3 regions of the Streptomyces sp. NPDC003284 genome follow, and region 3 is predicted to be linked to each of the others. Evidence: riboswitches for the same ligand, from Rfam matches in the RefSeq annotation. Region 3 holds a riboswitch; each other region holds the start of a gene.
What was found. A riboswitch is a leader RNA that binds a small molecule or an ion and turns the genes downstream of it on or off. The one in region 3 is predicted to bind cobalamin.

Region 1 (5,460 bases), on a different contig from region 3:
AACGGGCGTCCCGGCCCGCCCCGGCCGCCGGGCTCGGCGGCCGTCAGTTCGTCGTGCAGGAGCAGTTCCAGGGAGGCGTCCGCCGCCTCGAAGGACCAGCCGCCCGCCTCCAGACGCTTGATCCGGGCGACCGCCCGGGAGAGGACTTCCAGGTCGTCGAGTCCGAAGCCGAGTTCCAGGCACTTGAGTTCCAGGCTGGTGCGCCCGGCCATCTCGCTCACCAGGATGCGGGTGCCGTTGCCCACGACGTCCGGGTCGATGTGGTGGTAGAGCGCGGGGTCCGCCTTGATCGCGCTGGCGTGCAGGCCCGCCTTGTGGGCAAAGGCCGCAGCGCCGACGTAGGGCTGGTGCCGGTCGGGGCTGAGGTGCGCGGTCTCGGCGAGGGCGCGGGCGGTGCGGGTGAGGTCGCCGAGCCGGGGGCGCGGCACCACCGGCATGCCGAGCTTGGTGGTGAGGTTGCCGATGACCGCGAACAGGTCGGCGTTGCCCGCCCGTTCGCCGTAGCCGTTGGCGGTGCACTGGACGTGGGTGGCGCCCGCCTCCACGGCGGCGATCGTGTTGGCCACGGCGCACCCGGTGTCGTCCTGGCAGTGGATGCCGATACGGAACCCGGTGCGGGCGGCGACCTCGCCGACGGTCTCGGCGAGCCGGCCGGGGAGCTGGCCGCCGTTGGTGTCGCACAGGACGGCGACGTCGGCGCCCGCGCCCATGGCGGCGTCCAGCACCCGCAGCGCGGTGGCGGGGTCGGCGGCGTAGCCGTCGAAGAAGTGCTCGGCGTCGAGGAAGACCCGGCGGCCCTCGGCCACCAGGAGGCGCACAGTGTCCCGGACCATCGCGCAGTTCTCCGCCACGTCCGTGCGCAGCGCCCGTTCGATGTGCCGCCGGTCGGACTTGGCGACCAGGGTGATCACCGGGGCCCGGGAGTCGAGCAGGGCCCGTACCTGCGGGTCCTGCTCGGCGCTGCGGCCCGGCTTGCGGGTGCTGCCGAAGGCGACCAACGCGGCGTGCTTCAGGTGCAGTTCCTCCGCCGCGCGGGCGAAGAAAGCGGTGTCCTTGGGCAGTGCGCCCGGCCAGCCGCCCTCGATGAAGCCGACGCCCAGGGCGTCCAGGGTGCGGGCGGTGGTGAGCTTCTCCGCGACGGAGTAGGAGATCCCCTCGCGCTGCGCGCCGTCGCGGAGGGTGGTGTCGTACAGATGGAAACCGTCGCCGAGGGGGGTGTCTGCCGGTGTGGTGCGGGTGTGAGCCACTGGGCGTCCTTCCTGGGGAGTTCCTGGGTCCGTGCGCGGCGGTCTACGGGAGCACGGTCCTGCGGCGCGAGCGGTCGCCGTCCCAGGCGGCGCGGTTGACCGGTGCGGCGGGGAGGTCGCCGCGCAGCGCCGTCCCGAGCTGGGTGACCGCGGAGTCGGTCATCCGCACGATGGTCTCGGCGGTCAGTCCGGCGGTGTGCGGGGTGAGGATGACGCGCGGGTGGCTGAGCAGCGGGTGCCCGGCGGGCAGCGGCTCCGGTTCGACGACGTCGAGTCCGGCCGCCGCGACATGGCCGCTCTCCAGCGCGGCGACCAGCGCCTCGGTGTCGAGGACGCCGCCGCGGGAGCAGTTGACGACGAAGGAGCCGCGCGGCAGCCGGGCGAGCTGGTCGGCTCCGATCAGCTCCCGCGAGGTCGCGGTCAGGGCGGGTGCGAGCGCGAGGATCGTGGACCGGGACAGCAACTCGTCCAGATCGGGGACGAGTTCGGCGCCGACCAGATGGGCGATGCGGGGGTCGGCGTACGGGTCGTAGGCGAGTACGTCCGCGCCGAATCCGGTGGTCAGCTTCCGGGCGGTCTCGGCGCCGACGTAGCCGAGTCCGACGACGCCCACCGTCCTGCCGTGCAGTTCGTGGAGGCTGAGATCGCTGCGCTGCCGCCAGGCGGAGCCGTCGCGGGTGGCCGGGTCGGCCCAGTTGAGCTGTTTGAGCGTGGCCAGGATCAGCATGACGATGTGTTCGCTGACCGGAATCCGGCCGAAACCGAGCTGGTTGACGACGAGGATCCCGTATTCGGTGGCCGCCTCGATATCGACGTTGTCGGTGCCGAATCCGGAGGTGGAGACGACGGTGAGCCGGGGGGCCGCCGCGAGTATCCGGCGGCTGACCTTCTCGGGATAGCGCACCCACAGCGCGTCGGCGTCGGCCACCGCCGCCGTCACCTCGGATTCCTCCGAGGAATCCACGACGACGACTTCGGCGCCGAGGCCGCGCAGTCTTTCGGCGCCCGAGGAGTCGTACATCGGACGCCAGAGAACGATCTTTGTCACTTCTTCTCTTCCCATCCCCGGATGCTCACGCACGCGGAATCGGCGGTGTCGGAGGGGCGGTGTGCGGGCCACGCGGCACGGGACGGGCGCGGAAACGGCCGCCGGGGCGGTCGCTTCGCGTGCGGTCACCGTGGAACGCGTGCGCGCGGGCACGCCGGAATAGGCCCCCGACGGGGCTAGGCGAGGATGGAGAAACCCGGCGCCGAAAGCGTGCGGCGCCCTGTCTCGGCATGCGGGAGATTCCCGTAACGCATCAGCACCATCCTCGTGGGCCTCGTCGTGACACCTGCGGGCGGCAATCTGACTTCCGGGGATCTCTCCCCGGTCACAGTGGCGGGACCGTGCCGGATTCTCACCGGCTTCCCCGCTTCGCAGGCACTGGTGGTCCATGTATAGCAGCGGGCCCCGTTCCCCGGACCCCCCTACGGCCGCCGCGAACCCCCCTATTCGGTAGGGGAATTCACGAGGGGTCGGGCGGAGCGCCGCCCGCCCGGGTGCCCGGCGGTCACACTCCGGCGAGCAGGGCGGCGAGCGGCGCCGGTACGTGCCCCGGTGCGAGGGCCTCCACGAGGACCCGGCCGTAGTGGATCTTGCGGCCCTTCTTGGTGCCGAGGAAGCGCCGCAGCCGCTGCTGCGCGGTGCGCTCGCGCTGCGCGGGCTGGTTCCCGAAGGTCCGCAGGGCGCGCAGGTCGCCCTCGTCCCGGATCAGCTCCTCGACGCGGGCGGTGCCCAGGGCCCGGACGAGTTCGTCCTCCAGGTCCGCCGCGCACACGAAGTACGCGTCCGGTGCCGCACCGGCCGGGGCGAGGGCACGGGCGTAGTAGCGGCGCTCCCCCTCGTCGCACAGTCCGGTGAGGCGCAGGCCGAGACCGGTGGGGCCGAGGAGGCGGGCGAAGCGCCCGACGTTGGTGACACCGCCCATCGGCAGCACGCAGACGCCCTCGGCCGCCAGGTCCCGGCCGTGCAGGGCGGCCAGCGCGTCGACCGCCGCCGCGTCGCTCGGCCCTTCGAGCAGGACGGCGGTCCGGACGGGCGGCAGCGCGGCCAGTTCGCGCGCGGGACCGCCGGGTCCGCCCGACGCCCACGCGAGGACCGCTTCCCGGAACGCGTCCATGTCAGCCATGGGAGGAGTCTCCGCCCCGCTCACGCCACCGTGCCAGAGGATTTCCCCGGCCCCCGCCCCGGACCTGGCCCCGGCCTACGTGAGCGGCCCGGCGCCCGTGACCGGATAGGGCACGAAGGTGCTGCTGTGGTGGTCGATGAGCAGCGGGCGGCCGAGCGGTGGCGCGGCCCGCTGCGAGCAGTCGAGGCGTTCGCAGACGCGGCAGCCCATGCCGATGGGGGTGGCCGCCGCGGTGTTGCCGAGGTCCAGGCCCTCGGAGTACACGAGGCGGTGGGCGTGGCGGATCTCGCAGCCGAGGCCGATGGCGTAGACCCGGCCGGGCTCGCCCCAGCCGCCGCGGTGCCGGGTGACCGCGCGGGCGGTCCACAGGTAGCGGCGCCCGTCGGGCATGGCGGCGATCTGCACATGGATGCGGCCGGGCACGGCGAACGCCTCGTACACGTTCCACAGCGGGCAGGTGCCGCCGCCCCGGGAGAAGTGGAAGTCGGTGGCCGACTGGCGCTTGGACATGTTGCCGGCCCGGTCGACGCGGACGAAGGAGAAGGGGACGCCGAGCAGCCGGGGCCGCTGGAGGGTGCTCAGCCGGTGGCAGACGGTCTCGTAGCCGACTCCGTAGTGGTCGGTGAGGCGTTCGATGTCGTAGCGGGCCTCCTCGGCCGCCGCGTGGAACGCGGTGTACGGGAGGATCAGCGCGGCGGCGAAGTAGTGGGCGATGCCGATGCGGGTCAGGCCGTGGGCCGGGGTGCCGGGGGCGAAGTCCTCGGCGGCCAGCCGGGCGAAGTCGTCGCCGTGTTCCAGCAGGGCGAGCTGGGTGGCCATGCGGAAGGCGCGGCGGCCGGGGCGCAGCCGCGGGGACAGGTGCAGGGTGCGGGTGCTCTCGTCGTAGTGGTGCAGCCGGTCGCCGGTCTCGGCGGCCAGGTGGACGCCGTGGGAGGCGGCGAGCCGGGCGGTGAGGGCGGCGGTCGTCTCGCCCGGCCGGACCCCGGTCCGCGCGGCCAGGTCCTCGGCGGCGAGGTCGGTGGCGTGCAGGTAGTTGCGCCGCCGGTAGAAGAAGTCCCGTACCTCCTCGTGCGGTGAGGAGACGGGGGTGCGCGCGCCGTCCCGGCCGTCGGTGGCACCGGCCAGCCGCTCGGACAGCTCCTGGTTGCGGCGGCCGAGGTCCAGCAGCACCCGGGCCACGGCGGGCGTCCGGGAGGCGAGGTCGGCGAGATCGGCCGCGGTGACCCGGGACTCGGCGATCTCCCCGGCCAGCGCCTCGCGCAGGTCGGCCACCAGCCGGGTGGTGTCGCGCTCGGAGAAGAAGCCCGGGTCGATGCCGAAGGTCTCGGTCAGCCGGAGCAGCACGGGCACGGTGAGCGGCCGGGAGTCGTGCTCCATCTGGTTCAGATAGCTGGGCGAGATGCACAGCACCCGGGCCAGTTCGGCCTGGCTCATCCGGCGGTCCTCGCGCAGCCGCCGCAGCCGGGCGCCCGCGTACGTCCTGCTCACCGCTCACTCCTCCGGGCCGACGGCGCGTCCCGCCCAGCCTAGGCGAACCGGCGTCGCGCGCGGTCTTCGCAACCTTGGCAAAAAGCGAGGGAAAGATACGCAGAACTTGGCAGCCGTCCACGGTTGTTGGCACTCAGTGCCAGTGCCAGAGTCGTAGTGCGGCCCGCCGGAACGGGCCGGCGCCACCGGGGAGCGGGGTCCGATTCACCGCCCTGACGTCGGAGATCCTGACACCGGTGGCGTCCTGGACCGGCAACGTTGCTCACGTGCGCCCACCACCGGTGGCGGCGGGCCGCACCCTTCGACGAGCCGTTCAAGACACGCAGTGCCATTGCATGCCATGACGGCCGGTGAATTCGCATCCGTGGCAGACCGAGGAGACGGTGACAGACATGACCAAGCCGAACACACAGGCGGCCGCGGAACTCGCGCGGCGCTGGGCCACCGACCCGCGCTGGCAGGGCGTCGAGCGCACCTACGGCGCCGAGGACGTGGTCCGCCTCTCCGGCAGCGTCCGCGAGGAGCACACCCTGGCCCGGCGCGGCGCCGAGCGG
Region 2 (5,460 bases), on a different contig from region 3:
AGTACAGCGACGTGGTGTCGCCCCAGTACGCCTTGTACCTGGGGTACGAGGGGTCGGCGGACACGATCCGCATGTACAACCCGACCATCCTGCCGGGGCTCGTGCAGACGGAGGACTACGCCACGGCGCTGCTGTCGGCGCTGGGCCCCGAGTCGCTGCTGCGCCAGCAGGTGGACCTCCGGCTCTCCCGGCAGGAGCGGTTCTTCGACGGGAGCGACGGTCCCCGGATCGACATCGTCCTGGACGAGGCGGCCGTGCGGCGGCAGGTCGGCGGACCCGCCGTGATGCGACGGCAGATCGATCATCTGCTGTCCCTCACGGAGCACCCGCGCACCAATCTGCGGGTGCTGCCGTTCTCCGCCGGGGCGCACTTCAGCGTCGCGACGCCGTTCATCCTGCTCAGCTTCCGCGACGACGACGACCTGCTCTACGTGGAGGGACCAGGAGGCGGCTTGTCGAGCCGCGATGATCTGGCCCTGATGGCCCGCTACCAGGAGTGCTTCGAGGAGATCAGCGCCATCGCGTACGAGGGCGACCGGATGACCGACCTGCTCGGCGCGGTCAGAGGGAGCCTGGACAACAGCTGACCCCGGGACGGGACGACGACCCGGGCGGGAACGGGGTGGGAGGACCATGGCGGTCTTCGGAATACGAACGTGGTGGCAGCGCCTGCGTACGGGGGGCGCCGAGCCGGAGAACGCTGCTCCACTCGACGACAACACCGTCAAGGTCGAGGCGATCAAGCAGCCCGAGTGGCTTCAGCGGCTGATCGAGCTGGAGAACGCCCGGGTCTCCAACGAGATCCGGCTGCTGTCCGCCCGCATGCTGGTGGCCACGGCGTGCGCGAGCGTCCTCCTGCTGAGCATCGCCGTGGCCACCCGGGTCACTCCCGCCGTTCCGTTCGCGGCGGCCACCCCGCTGACTACCACTGTCACCGGGGCGGTCGGCGCGGCGGTCCTCACAGCGCTCGGCGCCACCGTGGGCAGAGCGCTGCGTCGGCGCTCCGGTGCCGCCGTGCCCGGCGGGGTCAGCGAGGGGGCTCGCCCCGGGGCTGAACCGTCTCAAGGGCCCGGTTCAGGACCCTCAGCCGCTCCGTGAGCGGGGTGAGCCCCCACCACAGTCCGCCGCCGGCGGCCACCAGCGCGGTGACCAGCAGCCAGACAACGCCGCGCGCCGCGCCGTCCGGTACCAGCAGCGCCGCCAACGCGCCGGCCCCCACCGCGAGGATCCCCGTGGCCGAGGAGAAGAGGATCAGCGGGAGCGCCGCGGACGTCCGGTTCTCCATGGTTCCGTCGCGGTTTCCCACCGCCGACGCCGTTCCGTCAGCTCGGTCCCGCATAGGTGCACCTCCCGCCCCCCCCGGGGCGATCACGAGCCGCCCGCTTCCGGGTTCACCAGCCCCGCCAGAAAACCACACCACGCCGTACGGCGAAAGGCGAGCACGGGCCCGCTCGCGCCGTCCACCGGCCGCTTCGAGTCGCCCACGAGCACACGGCCCTGCTCCCAAGCTGCCTCCACGCACTCTCCGCCGCTCGCCGAGTAGCTGCTCCTGACCCAGGCGCGCCCTGTCGGCTCCCTGCCTGCCAACGCCCGCCTCCTCCAGCCCCCATGGATGTTCATGACAGGAGTCTTCCCAGCTTCGCCGCCGGGAAAGAGGCCAGAAGGAGCCGTTTCAAGTCCGCGGGCCCGGATCGGGGATATGAGCCTCGGCACACCACCCCGCCGCAGGTCAACGGCAAGTTGACGGCTGTTCCGGGGCCGTGGTGGACTTCCGGGGCCATGTACGGCGGCAGAAGAGGAAGCCGGTGCGAATCCGGCGCGGTCCCGCCACTGTCACCGGGGAGGAACATCCCCGGAAGCCAGGAACTCTCGCCGCCGGTCACGTCGAACCAGGGCGCGGACACCCTGAGTGAGGACCATCGCCATGCGCGGCTGCCGACCGAGGTTCATCAGCGATTCCCTGACCGACCCCGCGGCCGGCTGACCCGATGGGTGCCGATCGCGTCTTCGCGTACGGCGCCGCCGCCGGCCTCCTCGGTGACCTGCTCCTCGGCGACCCGCGCCGCGGGCATCCGGTCGCCGTGTTCGGGCGGGCCGCGGGCGCCGTCGAACGTGTGCTGTGGCACGACCACCGTGGCTGGGGCGCGCTGCACACCGCCGTGTGCGCCGGCGGCGCCGTCGCGCTGGGGGCCGCCGCCGCCCGCGCCGCCCGCGCCCCCCGCTTCCCGTACACCGCCTCCGTCCTGCTGACCGGCGCCGCCACCTGGGCCGTGGTCGGCGGCACCTCGCTGGCCCGCGAGGCCCGCGCCGTCGGACAGGCCCTGGAGTCCGGCGACATCGAGGCCGCGCGGGCGCGGCTGCCGCATCTGTGCGGGCGCGACCCGCAGGCGCTGGACGCCGCCCAGATCGCCCGCGCGGTCGTCGAGTCGGTCGCCGAGAACACCTCCGACGCCGTGGTCGGCGCCCTCGTCTGGGGCGCCGTCGCGGGCGTGCCCGGCCTGCTCGGCTTCCGTGCCGTCAACACCCTGGACGCCATGGTCGGCCACAAGTCGCCCCGCCACCGGCGCTTCGGCTGGGCCTCCGCCCGCCTGGACGACCTGGCGGGCTGGCCGGGCGCCCGGCTGACCGCCGTCCTGGCCACCGCGGCGGGCGGCGATCCGCGCGGCGCCGTGCGCGCCTGGCGCGCGGACGCCGGACGGCACCCGAGCCCCAACGCCGGGCCGGTGGAAGCCTCGTTCGCGGGCGCGCTCGGCGTCCGCCTCGGCGGCACGCTGTCGTACGCCGGGCGCGTGGAGCACCGGCCGGTACTGAACGGCGCGGCGGGGCGCGCGGTGCAGGCCGGTGACATCGACCGGGCCGTACGGCTCTCACGGCGCGTGAGCTGGCTCGCGCTCGGCACATGCGCCGCCGTGAGGCTCCTGTGCGGCCGTCGCGGCCGTCGGACGAAGGGACGTACGTCATGAGCGGTGGCCGGGGCGGCGGGCTGCTCGTCGCCGGGACCACCTCCGACGCCGGGAAGAGCGTCGTCACCGCCGGGATCTGCCGGTGGCTGGCGCGCCAGGGCGTCAAGGTCGCGCCGTTCAAGGCGCAGAACATGTCCCTCAACTCGTTCGTCACCCGCGAGGGCGCCGAGATCGGCCGGGCGCAGGCCATGCAGGCGCAGGCGTGCCGGATCGAGCCGACCGCGCTGATGAACCCGGTGCTGCTCAAGCCGGGCGGCGAGCAGAGCAGCCAAGTGGTGCTGCTGGGCAGGCCGGTGGGCGAGATGAGCGCGCGCGGCTACCACGGCGGGCGCCAGCAGCGGCTGCTGGGCACGGTGCTGGACTGCCTGGCCGAACTGCGCGGCTCCTACGACGCGGTGATCTGCGAGGGCGCGGGCAGTCCGGCCGAGATCAATCTGCGCCGCACCGACATCGTCAACATGGGCATCGCGCGCGGCGCGCGGCTGCCGGTGGTCGTCGTCGGCGACATCGACCGCGGCGGCGTCTTCGCCTCCTTCTTCGGCACCGTGGCCCTGCTCTCCCCCGAGGACCAGGAACTGGTCGCCGGTTTCCTCGTCAACAAGTTCCGCGGCGACGTCTCGCTGCTCGAACCCGGCATCGGCATGCTGCACGGGCTCACCGGGCGGCACACCTACGGGGTGCTGCCCTTCCGGCACGGGCTCGGCATCGACGAGGAGGACGGACTGCGGGTGTCGCTGCGCGGTGCCGTACGGGAGTCCGCCGTGGCGCCGCCGGTCGGCGAGGACGTGCTGCGGGTCGCCGTCTGCGCCGTCCCGCTGATGTCCAACTTCACCGACGTGGACGCGCTGGCCGCCGAACCGGGCGTCGTCGTGCGGTTCGTGGACCGGCCCGAGGAACTGGCCGACGCCGATCTCGTCGTGGTCCCGGGCACCCGCGGCACCGTGCGGGCGCTGGACTGGCTGCGCGAGCGGGGCCTCGCGGACGCCCTGCGGCGCCGGGCCGCCGAGGGGCGGCCCGTCCTCGGTGTCTGCGGCGGCTTCCAGCTCCTCGGCGAGCACATCGAGGACGACGTCGAGAGCCGTCGCGGCCGGGTCGACGGGCTCGGACTGCTGCCCGTACGCGTCCGGTTCGCCCCGGACAAGACCCTCGCCCGGCCCGAGGGCACGGCCCTGGGCGAGCGGGTCGAGGGCTACGAGATCCATCACGGCGTCGCCGACGTCACCGGCGGCGAACCGTTCCTGGACGGCTGCCGGGCCGGCTCGGTCTGGGGCACGCACTGGCACGGCTCGCTGGAGTCGGACGGCTTCCGCCGGGCCTTCCTGCGGGTGGTCGCCGCCGCCGCGGGCCGCCGTTTCGTGCCCTCGCCCACCACGTCGTTCGCCGCGCTGCGCGAGGAGCAGCTCGACCGGCTCGGCGACCTGATCGAACAGCACGCGGACACGGACGCGCTGTGGCGGCTCATCGAGTCCGGCGCGCCGCAAGGACTGCCTTTCATTCCACCGGGAGCGCCCGCATGAGCACAGTGTTGTTGTTGTCCACCGCCGACACCGATCTGCTGGCGGCCCGCGCCTGCGGGGCGTCCTACCGGATCGGCAACCCGACCCGGGTGGACGTGACCGGTGAGCTGCCCGCGCTGCTGGACGGCGCGGACCTCGCCGTGGTGCGGCTGCTGGGCGGCAAGCGGGCCTGGGAGGACGGGCTCGCCGCGCTGAAGGCGTCCGGTGTGCCGACCGTGCTGCTGGGCGGCGAGAGCGTGCCGGACGCGGAGCTGATGGCCGAGTCGTCGGTGCCCGCCGGTGTGGTCGCCGAGGCGCTGCGCTACCTGGTGGAGGGCGGCCCGGCCAACCTCGCCGAGCTGGCCCGGTTCCTGTCCGACACGGTGCTGCTGACCGGCGAGGGCTTCGAGGAGCCGCGCCGGATGCCGGAGTTCGGGGTGCGCGGGGAGCGTCCTCACGTGCCGGGCCGCCCCACGGTCGGTGTGCTCTTCTACCGCGCGCACGAGCTGAGCGGCAACACCGCCTTCGTGGACACCCTGTGCGAGGCGATCGAGGCGCACGGCGCCAACGCGCTTCCGGTGTACTGCGGTTCGCTGCGCGGCGCGGACCCCGGCCTGTTCGAGATCCTCGGGCGGACCGACGCCCTGGTGGCCACCGTCCTGGCGGCCGGGGGCACCCACGCCTCGCAGGCGTCGGCGGGCGGCGACGACGAGGCGTGGGACATCGGCGCCCTCGCCGACCTGGACGTCCCGGTGCTCCAGGGGCTGTGCCTGACCTCCTCGCGCGCCGCCTGGGACGCCTCCGACGCGGCCCTGTCCCCCATGGACGCGGCGATGCAGGTCGCCATCCCCGAGTTCGACGGACGGCTGATCACCGTCCCGTTCTCCTTCAAGGAGCAGGGCCCCGACGGCGTACCGGTGTACGTCGCCGATCCCGGGCGGGCGGCCCGGGTCGCCGGGATCGCCGTGCGGCACGCCCGGCTCGGGTACACGCCGAACGCC
Region 3 (5,460 bases):
CGGGTCGACAGGGCCTTCGCCTCGGGGGACTCGAAGGGCAGCCGCAGTTTGAAGAAGACGTCCTGGAGGCCCATCGCGCCCAGGCCGACCGGCCGCCAGCGGGAGTTGGAGCGGCCCGCCTGCTCGGTCGGGTAGAAGTTGATGTCGACGACCCGGTCCAGGAAGGTGACGGCGGTGCGGACCGTCTCGTCCAGCCGCTCCCAGTCCAGGTCACCCGTCTCGGGGTCGGCGAAGGCGCCGAGGTTGACCGAGCCGAGGTTGCAGACCGCCGTCTCCCCGTCGTCGGTGACCTCCAGGATCTCCGTGCACAGGTTCGAGGAGTGGATGACGTGGCCGGGCTCCGCCGTCTGGTTGGCGGTGCGGTTGGCGGCGTCCTTGAAGGTCATCCAGCCGTTGCCGGTCTGCGCCAGGGTGCGCATCATCCGGCCGTACAGCTCGCGGGCGGGCATCGTCTTCTGCGCGAGCCCGGCCTCCTCGGCCCTGCGGTAGGCCGCGTCGAACTCGTCGCCCCACAGGTCCACCAGCTCCGGCACGTCCGCCGGGGAGAACAGCGACCACTGCGCGTCGGCGTTGACCCGGCGCATGAACTCGTCCGGCACCCAGTGCGCCAGGTTGAGGTTGTGGGTGCGGCGCGCGTCCTCACCGGTGTTGTCGCGCAGCTCCAGGAACTCCTCGATGTCGGAGTGCCAGGTCTCCAGGTAGACGGCCGCCGCGCCCTTGCGCCGCCCGCCCTGGTTCACCGCGGCCACCGAGGCGTCGAGGGTCTTCAGGAACGGCACGATGCCGTTGGAGTGCCCGTTGGTGCCGCGGATCAGCGAACCGCGCGAGCGGATGCGGGAGTAGGCCAGACCGATGCCGCCCGCGTGCTTGGAGAGCCGGGCGACCTGGTGGTAGCGGTCGTAGATGCTGTCCAGCTCGTCCTTGGGGGAGTCGAGCAGATAGCAGGAGGACATCTGCGGGTGGCGGGTGCCGGAGTTGAAGAGCGTGGGGGAGGAGGGGAGGTAGTCCAGGCGGCTCATCAGCCCGTAGAGCGCGGCGACCTCGTCGACGGCCCGGGTGCTGTCGTCCTCGGCGAGACCGGCGGCCACCCGCAGCATGAAGTGCTGGGGCGTCTCGATCACCTTGCGGGTGATCGGGTGCCGCAGCAGGTAGCGGCTGTGCACGGTGCGCAGGCCGAAGTAGCCGAAGCGGTCGTCGGCGGACGGGTCGGCCAGCGCGTCCAGGCGGGCCGCGTGCAGCCGGGTGAACGCGGCGGTCCGGTCGGCGATCAGTCCCTCCCGGTGGCCCACGGCGACGGACTCGGTGAAGGAGGTGACGCCCTGGGAGGCGGCCTCGGCCCGGATGGAGAGCGTCAGCAGGCGGGCGGCGAGCCGGGAGTAGGCGGGGTCCTCGGAGATGAGCCCGGCGGCGGCCTCGGTGGCCAGCTCCCGCAGCTCCGCCTCGTCCGCGCGGGCCGAACGGCCGCGCAGCGCGGCGGCGGCGACCCGGCCGGGGTCGGCGTCGGGGAGGTCGGCGGTCAGCTCGGTCAGGGTCCGCAGCAGCGCGGCACCGGGACCGTCGTTCTCCAGGCGGCCCTCGGCTGAGACCGGATCGGCGGGCGCGATGGTCACGTGTGGCTCTCCCTCGCTCGGCACGGAGCCTCGGCGAGGGCAGGGAGCGGCAGCACGAGCGCGCACGGCGCCGCGTCCACCGGCCCATTCCGCGAGGCCCGGACGTCAGACACCCGGACCGGACGGCCGGGCGCACTGTCGGCAGGTCCTCGGACTGACGCTCGTATGCGGCCATAAGGGCATGTGCGTACGAGTACACCGTTGCGGGACAGTTCCGGATTCGCACCGGATTCCCCTGCGACGACAGCGAGGATGAGCATACATCTTGTGCCGGGTGTGGAAGCCACCCCCATATGTTGTGTCGCGTCGACTGCGGAGGGTGTCAGAGGGTCAACGCGTAGGTGAGCAGCCGGATGTCGTCCAGGTGGGGCAGGGGGTTCCAGTCGCGCCGCGGGGTGCGGACGAAGCCCAGGCGCTCGTAGAGGCGGTGCGCGGTGTGCATGGTGCGCTGGGTGGACAGCACCAGGCGCACACAGCCCGCGGTGGCCCGCGCCCGGTCCGCGCAGGCCCGCACCAGGGCCTCGCCCGCGCCCCGGCCGCGCGCCGCGCGGTCGACCGCGAGCATGCGCAGCTCGGCCTCGCCGGGGCCCGCGATATCCGCCATGGGCCCGCCGGACGGCACGAAGGCGATCCCGCCGAGCACCTCGTCCCGCGCCACGGCCACCAGCACCTCGCAGGCCGCCGACCGCCCGGCGACGTCCCGCAGCACGTCCAGATACGGGTCGTCGGCTCCGAAGTCCAGCAGGCCGTCCCGGAGGTACGCCTCGGCGGTGATCTCGCCCAGGGCGGCGTACTCGCCGGGCAGCGCCGGCCTGATCACGAGGTCCATGACCCCGAGTGTGCCGCACGGACACGGCGACGGGCCGCCGGATTCTCCCGGCGGCCCGTCGGCCCGGTCGAAGGCGTCGGCCTCCTCGAAGGGGGCGTCCGCTCAGTGGGCGCTGCCCGCCGTGGCGGGCGGCAGCTCGGCGGAGACACCGGCGTCCCCGGCGTCGGCCGTGTAGTCCTCCGGACGGGTCTCGTCGACGCCGTCGGGGGCCTTCAGAGCCCTGAGGACGAAGGTCAGGACCACGGCGACGGCCACGTTCAGCACGAACGCCGTCATGCCGATGTAGCCGATCTCGCCGATGCCCGGGATCTCCTTGGCCGAGCCGCCGAAGTGCTTCTGCGTCGGCGAGGCGACCCCGTAGGCCGCGACCGTGCCGTAGACCATGCCGACCGCCCAGCCGGCCAGCAGCGCCCAGCGGTGGAACCAGCGGGTGAACAGGCCGCCGACCAGGGCCGGGAAGGTCTGGAGGATCCAGATGCCGCCGAGCAGCTGGAAGTTGATGGCCACGGTCTTGTCCATGGTCAGCACGAAGACCAGCGCGCCCACCTTCACCAGCAGCGAGACCAGCTTGGAGACCCGGGTCTCCTCCTTGGGCGTCGCGTCCGGCTTGATGAAGTCCTTGTAGATGTTGCGGGTGAACAGGTTCGCGGCCGCGATCGACATGATGGCCGCCGGTACCAGCGCGCCGATGCCGATGGCCGCGAAGGCGATGCCCGTGAACCAGTCCGGGAACATGTCCTCGAACAGCTGCGGGATGGCCAGCTGGCCGTTCTGCACCTTCACACCCGCCGCGATCGCCATGAAGCCGAGCAGCGCCAGCAGACCCAGCATCAGCGAGTACAGCGGCAGGATCGTGGTGTTGCGGCGGATCACCTCGCGGCTGCGCGAGGACAGCGTGGCGGTGATCGAGTGCGGATACATGAACAGCGCCAGCGCGGAGCCCAGCGCCAGGGTGGCGTACGTCCACTGGCCGCCCGAGGCCGGTGCCAGTCCGCCCGCCCCCGCCTTGCTGTACTTCTCGGAGGCCGCCGCGAAGATGTCGTCGAACCCGCCCAGCTTGATCGGGATGTAGATGATCGCGACCGCGATGACGATGTAGATGAGCGCGTCCTTCACGAACGCGATCAGCGCGGGCGCGCGCAGCCCCGAGGAGTACGTGTACGCCGCCAGCACGCCGAAGGCGATCAGCAGCGGCAGGTCCTTCACGAACCAGTTGGTGTTCTCGCCGCCGCCCACGCCCATCACGTCCAGCACCGCCTGGATGCCGACGAGCTGGAGCGCGATGTACGGCATGGTGGCGAGGATGCCGGTGAGCGCCACCGCCAGCGACAGGCCCTTGGAGCCGAACCGGCCGCGCACGAAGTCGGATGTCGTCACGTACCCGTGCTTGTGCGAGACCGACCAGAGCCGGGGCAGGAAGGTGAAGATCAGCGGGTAGACCAGGATCGTGTACGGCACCGCGAAGAACCCGGCGGCGCCGGTCGCGTAGATCGCCGCGGGCACCGCCACGAACGTGTAGGCGGTGTACAGGTCGCCGCCGAGCAGGAACCAGGTGATCCAGGTGCCGAAGGAGCGGCCGCCCAGGCCCCACTCGTCCAGGCTGTGCTCGTTGTCCGCCCGGCGCCAGCGCGCGGCCAGGAAGCCCATGACGGTGACGAGCAGGAAGAAGAAGATGAAGACGCCGAGCGCGACGCCGTTGACGCCGTCCTTCACCGGGCCGCACCGCCCTTCGCGGACGCGGAGTCACCGGTGCGGCGCCCGCGCTGGTCGTGCTGCCAGAGCCGGTGGGCGATCACCGTGAGGACCGTGGAGATGATCACCCACAGCATCTGGTACCAGTAGAAGAACGGGATGCCGATGAACGTGGGGTCGGTCTTCGCGTACGAACCGACCCACAGCATCGCCACGAACGGCGCGACGAGGCAGAGGCCGATGACCACCCGCAGGGGTGTCACCACCCCTTTGCCCACTCCTGGCCCATCTGACATGTGCGGCTCCGTTCCTGTGCTGGTCACCGGTGCGATGCGCAGGCAATCTAGGTCACGGTGACAAGCGAACGGAACCCCTTGTCCGGATACCGGTTCCACGGACATCGTCCGGGGACCGGGCGCAGGGGCACGGCGGGGCGGGGCGGGATCAGTCCATCGGCCTCTTCAGGCGCGCCACGAACTTGTAGCGGTCGCCGCGGTAGACCGAGCGCACCCATTCCACGGGCTGGCCGGTGCGGTCCTGGGAATGCCGGGAGAGCAGCAGCATGGGCAGGCCGACATCGGTGCCGAGCAGCCCGGCCTCGCGGGGGGTGGCCAGCGAGGTCTCGATGGTCTCCTCGGCCTCGGCGAGATGGACGTCGTAGACCTCGGCGAGGGCGGTGTAGAGCGAGGTGTACTTGACCAGGCTGCGGCGCAGCGCGGGGAAGCGCTTGGCCGAAAGGTGCGTGGTCTCGATGGCCATGGGCTCGCCGTTGGCCATGCGCAGCCGCTCGATGCGCAGCACCCGGCCGCCCGCGGTGATGTCGAGCAGGGCGGCGAGCCGGTCGTCGGCGGTGATGTACCCGATGTCCAGCAGCTGAGAAGTCGGTTCCAGTCCTTGGGCACGCATGTCCTCGGTGTAGGAGGTCAGTTGCAGCGCCTGGGAGACCTTCGGCTTGGCGACGAAGGTGCCTTTGCCCTGGATGCGTTCGAGCCGGCCCTCGACGACGAGTTCCTGGAGCGCCTGGCGCACGGTCGTGCGGGAGGTGTCGAACTCGGCGGCCAGGGTCCGCTCCGGCGGCACGGGCGTGCCGGGCGCCTGCGTCTGGGTCATGTCGAGCAGGTGCTTCTTCAGGCGGTAGTACTTGGGCACGCGCGCGGTACGGACGGTCGCCCCACCCTCGTTCTCCGCACTGCTGACGTCGGTGCTCATGCTCTGCCTTCCCGGCTCCAGTGCCGAAGCGACCGACTCCCGTCGGCCACGGCTCACATCGTGGCACGGCTTCTTGTGACGGGTGGCACCCGCACGCTCCGTGATCTCCTCTGTATACCG

Region 1: linked by a shared signal. The riboswitch ahead of ACWDYF_RS02365 (NAD(P)-dependent oxidoreductase) and the one ahead of ACWDYF_RS23490 (ribonucleoside-diphosphate reductase subunit alpha) in region 3 are both predicted to bind cobalamin.
Region 2: linked by a shared signal. The riboswitch ahead of ACWDYF_RS33335 (cobalamin biosynthesis protein) and the one ahead of ACWDYF_RS23490 (ribonucleoside-diphosphate reductase subunit alpha) in region 3 are both predicted to bind cobalamin.

What each region holds. Positions count from the first base shown of each region.
Region 1 covers NZ_JBSFSI010000001.1:518,772-524,231, reverse strand. The annotation lists gene cimA (citramalate synthase) at 1-1,247, opposite strand, end outside; gene ACWDYF_RS02365 (NAD(P)-dependent oxidoreductase) at 1,291-2,295, opposite strand; adenosylcobalamin (AdoCbl) riboswitch at 2,542-2,686, opposite strand; gene ACWDYF_RS02360 (TOPRIM nucleotidyl transferase/hydrolase domain-containing protein) at 2,801-3,418, opposite strand; gene ACWDYF_RS02355 (short-chain fatty acyl-CoA regulator family protein) at 3,494-4,906, opposite strand; gene aceA (isocitrate lyase) at 5,299-5,460, shown strand, end outside.
Region 2 covers NZ_JBSFSI010000025.1:50,834-56,293, forward strand. The annotation lists gene ACWDYF_RS33320 (helix-turn-helix domain-containing protein) at 1-587, shown strand, start outside; gene ACWDYF_RS33325 (hypothetical protein) at 634-1,098, shown strand; gene ACWDYF_RS33330 (DUF397 domain-containing protein) at 1,369-1,620, opposite strand; cobalamin riboswitch at 1,748-1,888, shown strand; gene ACWDYF_RS33335 (cobalamin biosynthesis protein) at 1,989-2,963, shown strand; gene ACWDYF_RS33340 (cobyric acid synthase) at 2,960-4,480, shown strand; gene cobN (cobaltochelatase subunit CobN) at 4,477-5,460, shown strand, end outside.
Region 3 covers NZ_JBSFSI010000011.1:192,475-197,934, reverse strand. The annotation lists gene ACWDYF_RS23490 (ribonucleoside-diphosphate reductase subunit alpha) at 1-1,610, opposite strand, end outside; cobalamin riboswitch at 1,734-1,870, opposite strand; gene ACWDYF_RS23485 (GNAT family N-acetyltransferase) at 1,933-2,439, opposite strand; gene mctP (monocarboxylate uptake permease MctP) at 2,542-4,152, opposite strand; gene ACWDYF_RS23475 (DUF3311 domain-containing protein) at 4,149-4,427, opposite strand; gene ACWDYF_RS23470 (GntR family transcriptional regulator) at 4,576-5,340, opposite strand.